One region of the Paenibacillus sp. YAE3 genome, then DNA from elsewhere that is predicted to be linked to it. Evidence: riboswitches for the same ligand, from Rfam matches in the RefSeq annotation. Region 1 holds a riboswitch; the other holds the start of a gene.

Region 1 (4,421 bases):
GAAAAATGGACCGGGAAAAGCAAACGGATTCTCCCGAGGATCAACCGGCCGTTTCGCCCGGCTTCCGCACTTTTGTATGGTCGATTACGATCTACTCGTACCTTGTGGTCTACGTCGGGGCTTACGTCAGCCATACGAGCTCGGCCGGGGGCTGTTCCGGCTGGCCGCTGTGCAACGGGCAATTTATACCGACGCTCACGGGAAGCGTGGCCATCGCGTTTGTTCACCGGTTGGCGGCATTGCTGCTGTTGATCGCCGTCGTGGTCATGGCCATTTGCGCGTATAAGCTGCACCGGAACAGCAGGGAGATTCGAACGCTGGGAGGCGCCGCCGCCGTATTGTGCCTTCTGCAGGTGTTCAGCGGCGCGGGCATCGTGTACACGCTGGGCAACCCGGAGGTTTACATTTTTGCGGCGCTGCTTCATAACCTGCTCATTTCCTCGTTGTTCGGCGTCCTGTGTTACTTGAGCGTACGGGTATGGCAGCTCGGCAAAGAGCCCGTCGAACAACTGAAGCCTGCATCAAATGTGTAAGTGCAAGGCATCATAAACATTTGCCTAAAGCAAAGTCCGCGAGTTTCGTCTTCGAGGGCTTTGTTTGGTCTTATCAAGAATGTACTTATCCGAAACTATACGCCGGGAGAGAAGCCCATGCTGCGAACACTGCTTGGAGAAATGCCGCGCCAGAACAAGGGACTGATTGGGGAAGCCATGGATGCGATGCACCGCACCATCGGGCTGCTTCAAAAGGAAATGGACAAAAACGACGACCCGAGCCATGACTTCCGGAAGCTGGACATATGGACGCGGGGGCTGGTATCCTCATTGGACGAGCTGGAACAAAGCTTGTTTGCCGCCGCCTATTTCCGCAAATCGGTCAAGGCCGGATACGTGGACGACATGAACGTTCAGGAGCAGACGGAATATGCAAGATACGCCTATTTTTACAAAAACGGCTTTATCCGCGTCTTTTCGGTTTTGGATAAGCTCGGCACGGTGCTGAACGAACTTTTTGATCTGAATACGGCCAAAGTGAAGGAGCATTACTCGTATTTCACCGTCCTCCGCAGGCTCCGGGAACTGGAACGTTGTCCGGCGCTGGAGGGCGAGCTGAATTCCGTCAAAAACGAATACCGCGACGCGCTGAACGTGCTGCGCAAACGGAGGAACGCGGAGATTCATTACATGAATGCGGAGATGCAGGACGACCTGTGGCAGCGGCATCAGGGCCTGCATGCCAAGGTGGAGCTGGAGGACCTGGATCAGCATTTGGAGGATCTGCGGCAGGGGCTTGACATGGTCTGCAAATCGTTGATCGCGGTATACCGGTATGCAGGGAGACTGTGGTCCTAAAATCCAACAAATTTCCTTTTGACAAGAAGCGGAAAAGTGATTATACTGAATCACGTGAAAAAATAATATTGTTTGCATACATTTTTTCTTATCGAGAGAGGCGGAGGGACAGGCCCGATGAAGCCCGGCAACCGATTCGAGAAGCGGCCCGCGAGGCCAAAGTCCCGAATGACATGGTGCTAATTCCTACAACTGCAGGCGACCCTGCAGGTTGGCAGATGAGAAGAGGAAGCGACTTCGAATAGAAGAGCCCTTTTTGATTCCGTCAAGAGGGCTTTTTATTTTGTCTACTTATGTCGAAGAGCGGCAGTTTATTGATAGATTGGACGCAAGGCTTAAGCTTTAAGAAAGCAAGGAAGGAGAGCTTCGGATTGATTGAATTAAAACAAGTAACCAAAAGATACGGCAAAGGTACGAAGACGACGGAAGCTCTATCCGGCCTTAACCTTTCCATTAAAAAAGGAGAGATCTTCGGGGTCATCGGACATTCCGGCGCCGGCAAAAGCACGCTGATCCGCTGCATGAACCTGCTCGAACGCCCGACGTCCGGCGAGGTATGGGTCGATGGCGTGGATTTGACCAAGCTCGGCAAGCAGCAGCTGCAGACCAAGCGCAGGGAAATCGGCATGATTTTTCAGCATTTCAATCTGCTGAGCTCGGCAACCGTCTACGACAACATCGCGTTTCCGCTGCGGCTCGCCCATGTGGATAAAGCCAAAATCGCGGACAAAGTGAACGAACTCCTTCAGCTTGTCGGGCTGGAGGATCACCGCGACAAATATCCGGCGCAGCTGTCCGGCGGCCAGAAGCAAAGGGTCGGCATTGCCCGCGCGCTTGCCAGCGACCCGCAGGTGCTGCTGTGCGACGAAGCCACATCGGCTTTGGATCCGCAGACCACCGATTCGATACTCAAGCTGCTGCTTGACATCAACCAAAAATTCAACCTGACCATCGTCCTCATCACTCATGAAATGCATGTCATCCAAAGCATTTGCGACCGCGTCGCCGTCATTCATCAAGGCGGCATCGTGGAGGAGGGGGCCGTGGCCGAAGTGTTCCTGAAGCCGCAGCATCCTGTGACCCGCGAGTTTATCCTCGGCGAGGCGGGAGAATCCGCCCAGCTTGCGCTGCAGGCGCCGCATGACGGTTCGTCCAAGCTTTGCAAGCTTACGTTCCTGGGGGAAAAAACGTACGACTCGATTTTATCCCGGACGGCAAGGGAAACCGGCGTCGATTTCGCGATTTTGCAGGGGACGATTTCGAAGATTAAGGACATCCCTTACGGCCAGTTGATCGTTCGCCTGGAAGGCGAAGCCGGGCCGATCGAGGAAACGATCCGGAAGGTTCGGGACGAAGGTTTGGACGTGGAGGTGTATGACTGATGTTCGGTATTGATTTTTCGCTGCTGGATTGGAACGAAATCGGCGTAGCCAGCGCGGATACGCTGAAAATGCTCGTTTCCTCCGCGGTGTTTACGTTTATTCTCGGCCTGCCGCTTGGCGTGCTGCTGTACCAGACGTCGCGATCGAACACCGGTTGGGTGCGGATCGTCTACAACGTGCTGTCGGTGATCGTCAACATTTTGCGTTCCGTGCCGTTTATCATCCTGATCGTCGCTTTGATCCCGTTTACGACATGGATCGTTGGCGTATCCTATGGAGTGCTCGGGACGATTCCGCCGCTGGTGATCGCGGCCGCGCCGTTTTTTGCCAGACTGGTGGAGACATCGCTGCGCGAGGTAGACCGGGGCGTGCTGGAAGCCGCGCAGTCGATGGGCGCTTCCACCTGGCAGATCATCATGAAGGTGCTGCTGCCGGAAGCCAGACCGGGCCTGCTTGCAGGCATTACGATCACGGTCGTCACGCTGGTATCCTATACGGCCATGTCCGGCATGGTCGGCGGCGGCGGGCTTGGAGACCTTGCGATCCGTTACGGTTATTACCGGTACGAGAAGGAAGTCATGATCATTTCCGTGCTGTTTATGATCGTTTTGGTGCAGGTGTTGCAGATGGCCGGGGACCGGCTCGTCAAGCATTTTACGCGCAAATGATAGAAGGGTAATTCCATCCGAACCTTCGGATGTCGGGAGAGCTTCGGCGCCTGCATGTGGTTTCCGCTACAAAGGAAAGACATGCGCCAAGTTCTCCAATCATAAATCTTATTAAGTCGATCAATTAAAGGGGGATTTACAATGAAAAAAGGATTGTTTGCACTGCTCAGCCTCATTCTCGTGGTGGCGCTCGCCGCTTGCGGAAACAAAAACGCCGAGGAGAAACCGGCGGCAGGCGGGGAAAACAAAGGGACGGAAGCCAAAACCGTCACGTTGACGGTCGGAGCTACGGCCGTACCGCATGCGGAAATTTTGAAGCACATTCAGCCGGCGCTTGAAAAAGAAGGCGTAAAACTGGAAATCAAGGAATTTTCCGATTACGTGCAGCCTAACGTTCAAACGTTCCAAAAGCAGCTTGACGCAAACTTCTTCCAGCATAAACCGTATCTTGACGACGAAAACAAAACCCGCAACATGGATCTCGTCCCTGTCGTAGCCGTGCACGTGGAGCCGCTTGGCGCGTATTCCAAAAAGGTGAAATCCGTGGACGAAATCAAAGACGGCGCAGTCGTCGGCATTCCGAACGACAAAACGAACGGCGGCCGTGCGCTGAGCCTGCTGGCGAAAAACGGGCTGATCAAACTGAAACAAGACAACATGATTCAAGCCACCGTCAAAGACATCGTGGAAAATCCGAAAAACATCAAAATCAAAGAGCTTGACGCCGCCATGCTTCCACGCCAATTGGACCAATTCGATCTGGCGGTCATCAACACGAACTACGCGCTGGATTCCGGCATCGATCCCGTGAAAGAAGCGCTGTTCATGGAAGACAAAGATAATCCTTACGCGAACATTCTCGTAGCCCGCCCGGACAACAAAGATTCCGACGCGATCAAAAAGCTGGCTGCGGCGCTGACTTCCGACGACGTCAAAAAATTCATCGAAGACCAATACAAAGGGGCCGTCATTCCGGCATTTTAATCGCTTAAGCCGATGACCCATCCATTGGAGCATAC
Region 2 (4,421 bases), on a different contig from region 1:
AGGAGCAAAAAGGAAAAAGCCAAAACGCGCAAAAGCTGTATTGCTACAGCGAGCTGAACTACGACGAGGAGCTTTACAACGAGCTGTGCGCCTGGCGGCGCAAAAAAGCGGCGGCCGAGCGAAAGGCACCTTATTTTATCGCAACGAACCGGCTGCTGCGGCTGATCGGCACGTTCGTGCCGATGACCTTGGACGAGCTGCTGCAGCTGCCCGGCGTCGGGGACAACAAGGCGGCGGAATACGGCGCGGAGCTGCTGGAAATAACAGCAGGGCGTAAACGCAGCCACGGCTTCCCGCTGGATTGGGTGCAGGACGAGCTGGACGAGGCGACCTACGAGGCTTGGGTATACAAGCAGAAGGAGCAGAAATATAAGCAGGATCTCGATCGATACCGGACCAAGCAAATGCTGCTCCAAGGCATCCAAAACGGCAAAAGGCTTGAGGCAATGGAGCAGGAAACCGGCTTGACGAGACGGGAGCTGGTGGAAGCGCTGGAACAGCTGGAGAAAGAAGGTTACGACGCCGAAAGCCTGATCGCCGGGGAACTGCAGGAAATGCCGGAAGCGGAGCAGGAAGAGGTGTGGAAGGCTTTCGAGGAGCTGGGGGACACGCTGCTGAAGCCGGTCATGCACCGCGTATACGGTCAGGAAGCAGCGGCGGGACCGCTGATGGAGCTCCGGTATGAACGCCTGCGTTTGATCCGGATCCGGTTCCGGAAGGAAACGGGCAGCCGCCGGCATGCGGGATAACCTGCAGGTCGCGGGCTCCGGGCGTTAGGTGCGGCGATAAACGGAAGAAGACGCGTGGGGCACGGAGCGCGGGGACAATGCCGGGATGACGGGCCGTACCGCGAATGAATACGGATCACTGCTTCTTATCCATGCCGCTTAAGACGCAAAAAGGACGAAGATGCTTTACGTGCACGTGGAATGCAGCTTAAGCCAATCTTCGTCCTTATTCTAAATCGACCGTCTTTCAGATCCAGTCCTTCTTGCGGAAAATCAGCAGCATGCTGACGGCGAGCACGGCCATGATTCCGATTACGACAAAATATCCGTAAGCCGTATGCGTTTCGGGCATGTTGTCGAAGTTCATGCCATAGATTCCGGTAATGACCGTGAGCGGCATGAATATGGTCGTGATGGCGGTAAACACGCGCATGATTTCATTCGCGCGGTTGGCGATGCTGGACTGGTAGGCTTCGCGAAGGTTGCCCATCAGATCGCGGAACGTATCGAAGGTTTCAGAAATTTTGACGGCATTTTCATAAATATCGCTAAAATATTTTTGCAGCTGATCGTCGATCAACCGAAGATCCCGTTTATTGAGCGTATTGATCAGTTCTTTTTGCGGTCCCAGCACCTTTTTCAGCCACAGGATTTCGCTTCGCAAACCGATGATTTCGTTCAGGTGCGATTTTTTCGTGTGCATCAGGATATCTTCTTCCAGCTTTTCGATTTTGGCTTCGATCCGGTCGCCTACGGTGAAGTAGTTGTCAACGACAAGGTCGATCAGCAAATACAAAAAGCGGTCGGGGGTGCTGACTTCCTGCTCCCATAAAATCGGCTTCAGGGAACGCAGCTCGTGAATTTTTTGTTTGGTCACCGTGATAATAAAATGGCGGCCCAAAAAGACGTTCAGCGCACGCAGGAAAATTTCCTCGTCATCGAAACGGATGGAATTCACGACGATAAAATAATGGTTTTCGTAAATTTCGAGTTTGGGGCGCTGTTCCTCTTCGCTCAAGCAGTCTTCCACCGCCAGATCGTGAAGGGAAAATAAAGGCTGCAAAAGCGCCAGATCTTCCACGTCCGCATCGATCCAATAGAATCCTGCAGGCGGGGCAGTCAGCGTGGTTTGGATGTCATCGATCGGGCTGAAAACGCCCTCGTTTACCAACCGGATTTTCATCTGATCTCACTCCTTTATCCCGACATGCGGCGCATGTTCAGGAAACGCTTGTTTAGGGCATAGGAAAGAAATCAGCGTTGCCGGTCGTTTTTTTCGGGGAATTAAAAGAGGAATCCGCGGTAGACAAAAGCGAAAACTTCCCTGCGCCGGCAAGCCGATTTCAGTTCTATGCGGTTGTGTTCATTTGCATTCAGCTTCGGGCTCGGGTCGCCTTCCATCTCATGTCACCTCTTGTTTTAGGTTCAAACACTTGTCTAGTATAACGCCGGGCCATGGACCTTTCAAGAAAAAAATCGCGCCTGGCGCCGTCCTGTTACAGCGTATGACAAAGGCTGGAAAAACGTGTGGGCTCCTCTTGCGGCATTTGCCCGAAAGCTTCTTGACGAAGGATGGGATTATGATTTAAAGTAAGGAACAAGATCAAATAAAACTGAATACAGCGAAATCTTATCAAGAGCAGGTGGAGGGACTAGCCCAATGAAACCCGGCAACCGGCGCGAATGCGCACGGTGCTAATTCTTGCAGGAACGTGAAGCTGCTTTGCGCAGCGGTTTCTGACAGATGAGAGAGGCGTAAAATATAACGAACATGACCTTTCTCTATGCAGGAAGGTCATTTTTGTTTTATATGCACCTTGCTCCCCCGTATGATTTTCGCCACCTTCGAAAAGGAGTGTTGAATCATGCCGATTAAAATTCCGGATGCCCTGCCGGCCAAAGAAATTCTAAACGGAGAAAATATTTTCGTCATGGATGAGAGCAGAGCGTACCATCAGGACATTCGGCCGCTTCGCATCGCCATCCTGAACATCATGCCGACCAAAGAGACGACGGAAACGCAGCTGCTCCGCCTGCTGGGCAACTCCCCGCTGCAGGTGGAAATTACGCTGCTGCATCCGCAGTCGCACACGTCGAAAAATACGTCCGTGGAACACTTGGAGGCATTTTACAAGACGTTCGACGAAGTGCGCCACCGCCGTTTCGACGGGATGATCATTACCGGCGCGCCGGTGGAACGTTTGGATTTCGAAGACGTGTTCTATTGGGATGAGCTCGAGGAAATCATGGATTGGTCCAAAACGAACGTCACCTCGACGCTGCATATCTGTTGGGCCTCGCAGGCCGGCCTGTATCATCATTTCGGGGTGCCGAAGTGGGATTTGGCCAAAAAATGCTTCGGCGTGTTCCCGCATACGGTCAACCGGCAAAACGTAAAGCTTCTTCGCGGTTTCGACGAAGTGTTTTATGTACCGCATTCCCGCCATACGGAGGTCCGCCGTGAAGACATCGAAGGCATCGACGAACTCGAAATTTTGTCCGAATCCGAGGAAGCGGGCATCTATTTGGTGGCAACGAAAGACGGCAGACAGATTTTCGTCACGGGTCATTCCGAATACGACGCCTATTCCTTGAAGTGGGAGTACGAACGGGATATCGCCAAGGGCATGGAGATGGACATTCCGAAGCATTATTACCCGAATGACGACCCGAGCCAAACCCCGCCGGCGATCTGGCGCGCCCATGCAAACTTATTATTCTCTAATTGGCTGAATTACTATGTATATCAAGAAACGCCCTACGACATCGGCGAGGTCGCCGAAGTTTGGCCGCAGATCTAGGCTGTATACTTGAGGAGATTATGGGGGAAACCGACATGGAGAAAAGAAAAGCATTAAACATCGAAAGCCGATTGGCGCAAATCGGTTCGCAGGAGGATCCGGTCACGGGAGCCGTAAACTTTCCGATTTACCAGGCCACGGCGTTTCGCCATCCGAAGCTCGGCCAAAGCACGGGATTCGATTACGCACGGACGAAAAGCCCGACGCGCAAAGTTCTGGAGGAAGCAGCCGCTGAACTGGAGTCCGGAGACGCCGCTTTTGCGTGTAGCTCGGGCATGGCTGCTCTGCAAACGATTTTTTCCCTGTTCAAGCAGGGCGATCATTTGATCGTATCGCTTGATTTGTACGGCGGAACATACCGGCTGCTGGAGCGGATCCTTTCGAAATTCGGCGTCAGCGCGTCGTACATCGATACGAATGATCTGGATGAGCTCGAAAAATCGAGACGCCCGGAAACGAAGGCGGTCTTCATCGAAACGCCGTCCAATCCGCTGATGATGATTACGGACATCGAGAAGGTGGCTGCTTGGGCGAAACGCCATGAACTGCTGACCATCGTGGACAATACGCTGCTGACGCCGTTTTTTCAGCGCCCGATCGAACTTGGCGCAGACATCGTCATTCACAGCGCGACCAAATATTTGGGCGGACATAACGACGTGCTCGCCGGCCTGATCATCACGAAAGGAAAAGAGCTGTCGGAAGAAATGTTTTTCCTGCACAACTCGATCGGAGCGGTACTTGGAGCAAGCGATTCGTACCAGTTGATGAGGGGCATGAAGACGCTGGCGCTCCGGATGGAGCGGCACGAGAGCAACGCGATCGCCGTTGCCGAGTTTCTAAAGACGCATCCGGCCGTGGCCGAAGTGTTCCATCCGGCGTTCCCCGAGCA

The links. Region 1 has a riboswitch for S-adenosylmethionine ahead of AC27KL_RS13805 (methionine ABC transporter ATP-binding protein). Riboswitches for the same ligand answer to the same signal wherever they lie in the genome.
Region 2: it holds a riboswitch for S-adenosylmethionine, as region 1 does, so the genes downstream of both, metA (homoserine O-acetyltransferase MetA) here and AC27KL_RS13805 (methionine ABC transporter ATP-binding protein) in region 1, are expected to answer to the same signal.

Annotation. Positions count from the first base shown of each region.
Region 1 is NZ_BAAIYF010000006.1:219,388-223,808, reverse strand. It holds gene AC27KL_RS13815 (COX15/CtaA family protein) at 1-533, shown strand, start outside; gene AC27KL_RS13810 (Cthe_2314 family HEPN domain-containing protein) at 651-1,352, shown strand; SAM riboswitch class I at 1,438-1,577, shown strand; gene AC27KL_RS13805 (methionine ABC transporter ATP-binding protein) at 1,724-2,734, shown strand; gene AC27KL_RS13800 (methionine ABC transporter permease) at 2,734-3,402, shown strand; gene AC27KL_RS13795 (MetQ/NlpA family ABC transporter substrate-binding protein) at 3,544-4,386, shown strand.
Region 2 is NZ_BAAIYF010000004.1:205,206-209,626, forward strand. It holds gene AC27KL_RS09610 (HRDC domain-containing protein) at 1-749, shown strand, start outside; gene corA (magnesium/cobalt transporter CorA) at 976-1,911, opposite strand; SAM riboswitch class I at 2,356-2,479, shown strand; gene metA (homoserine O-acetyltransferase MetA) at 2,594-3,529, shown strand; gene AC27KL_RS09625 (aminotransferase class I/II-fold pyridoxal phosphate-dependent enzyme) at 3,565-4,421, shown strand, end outside.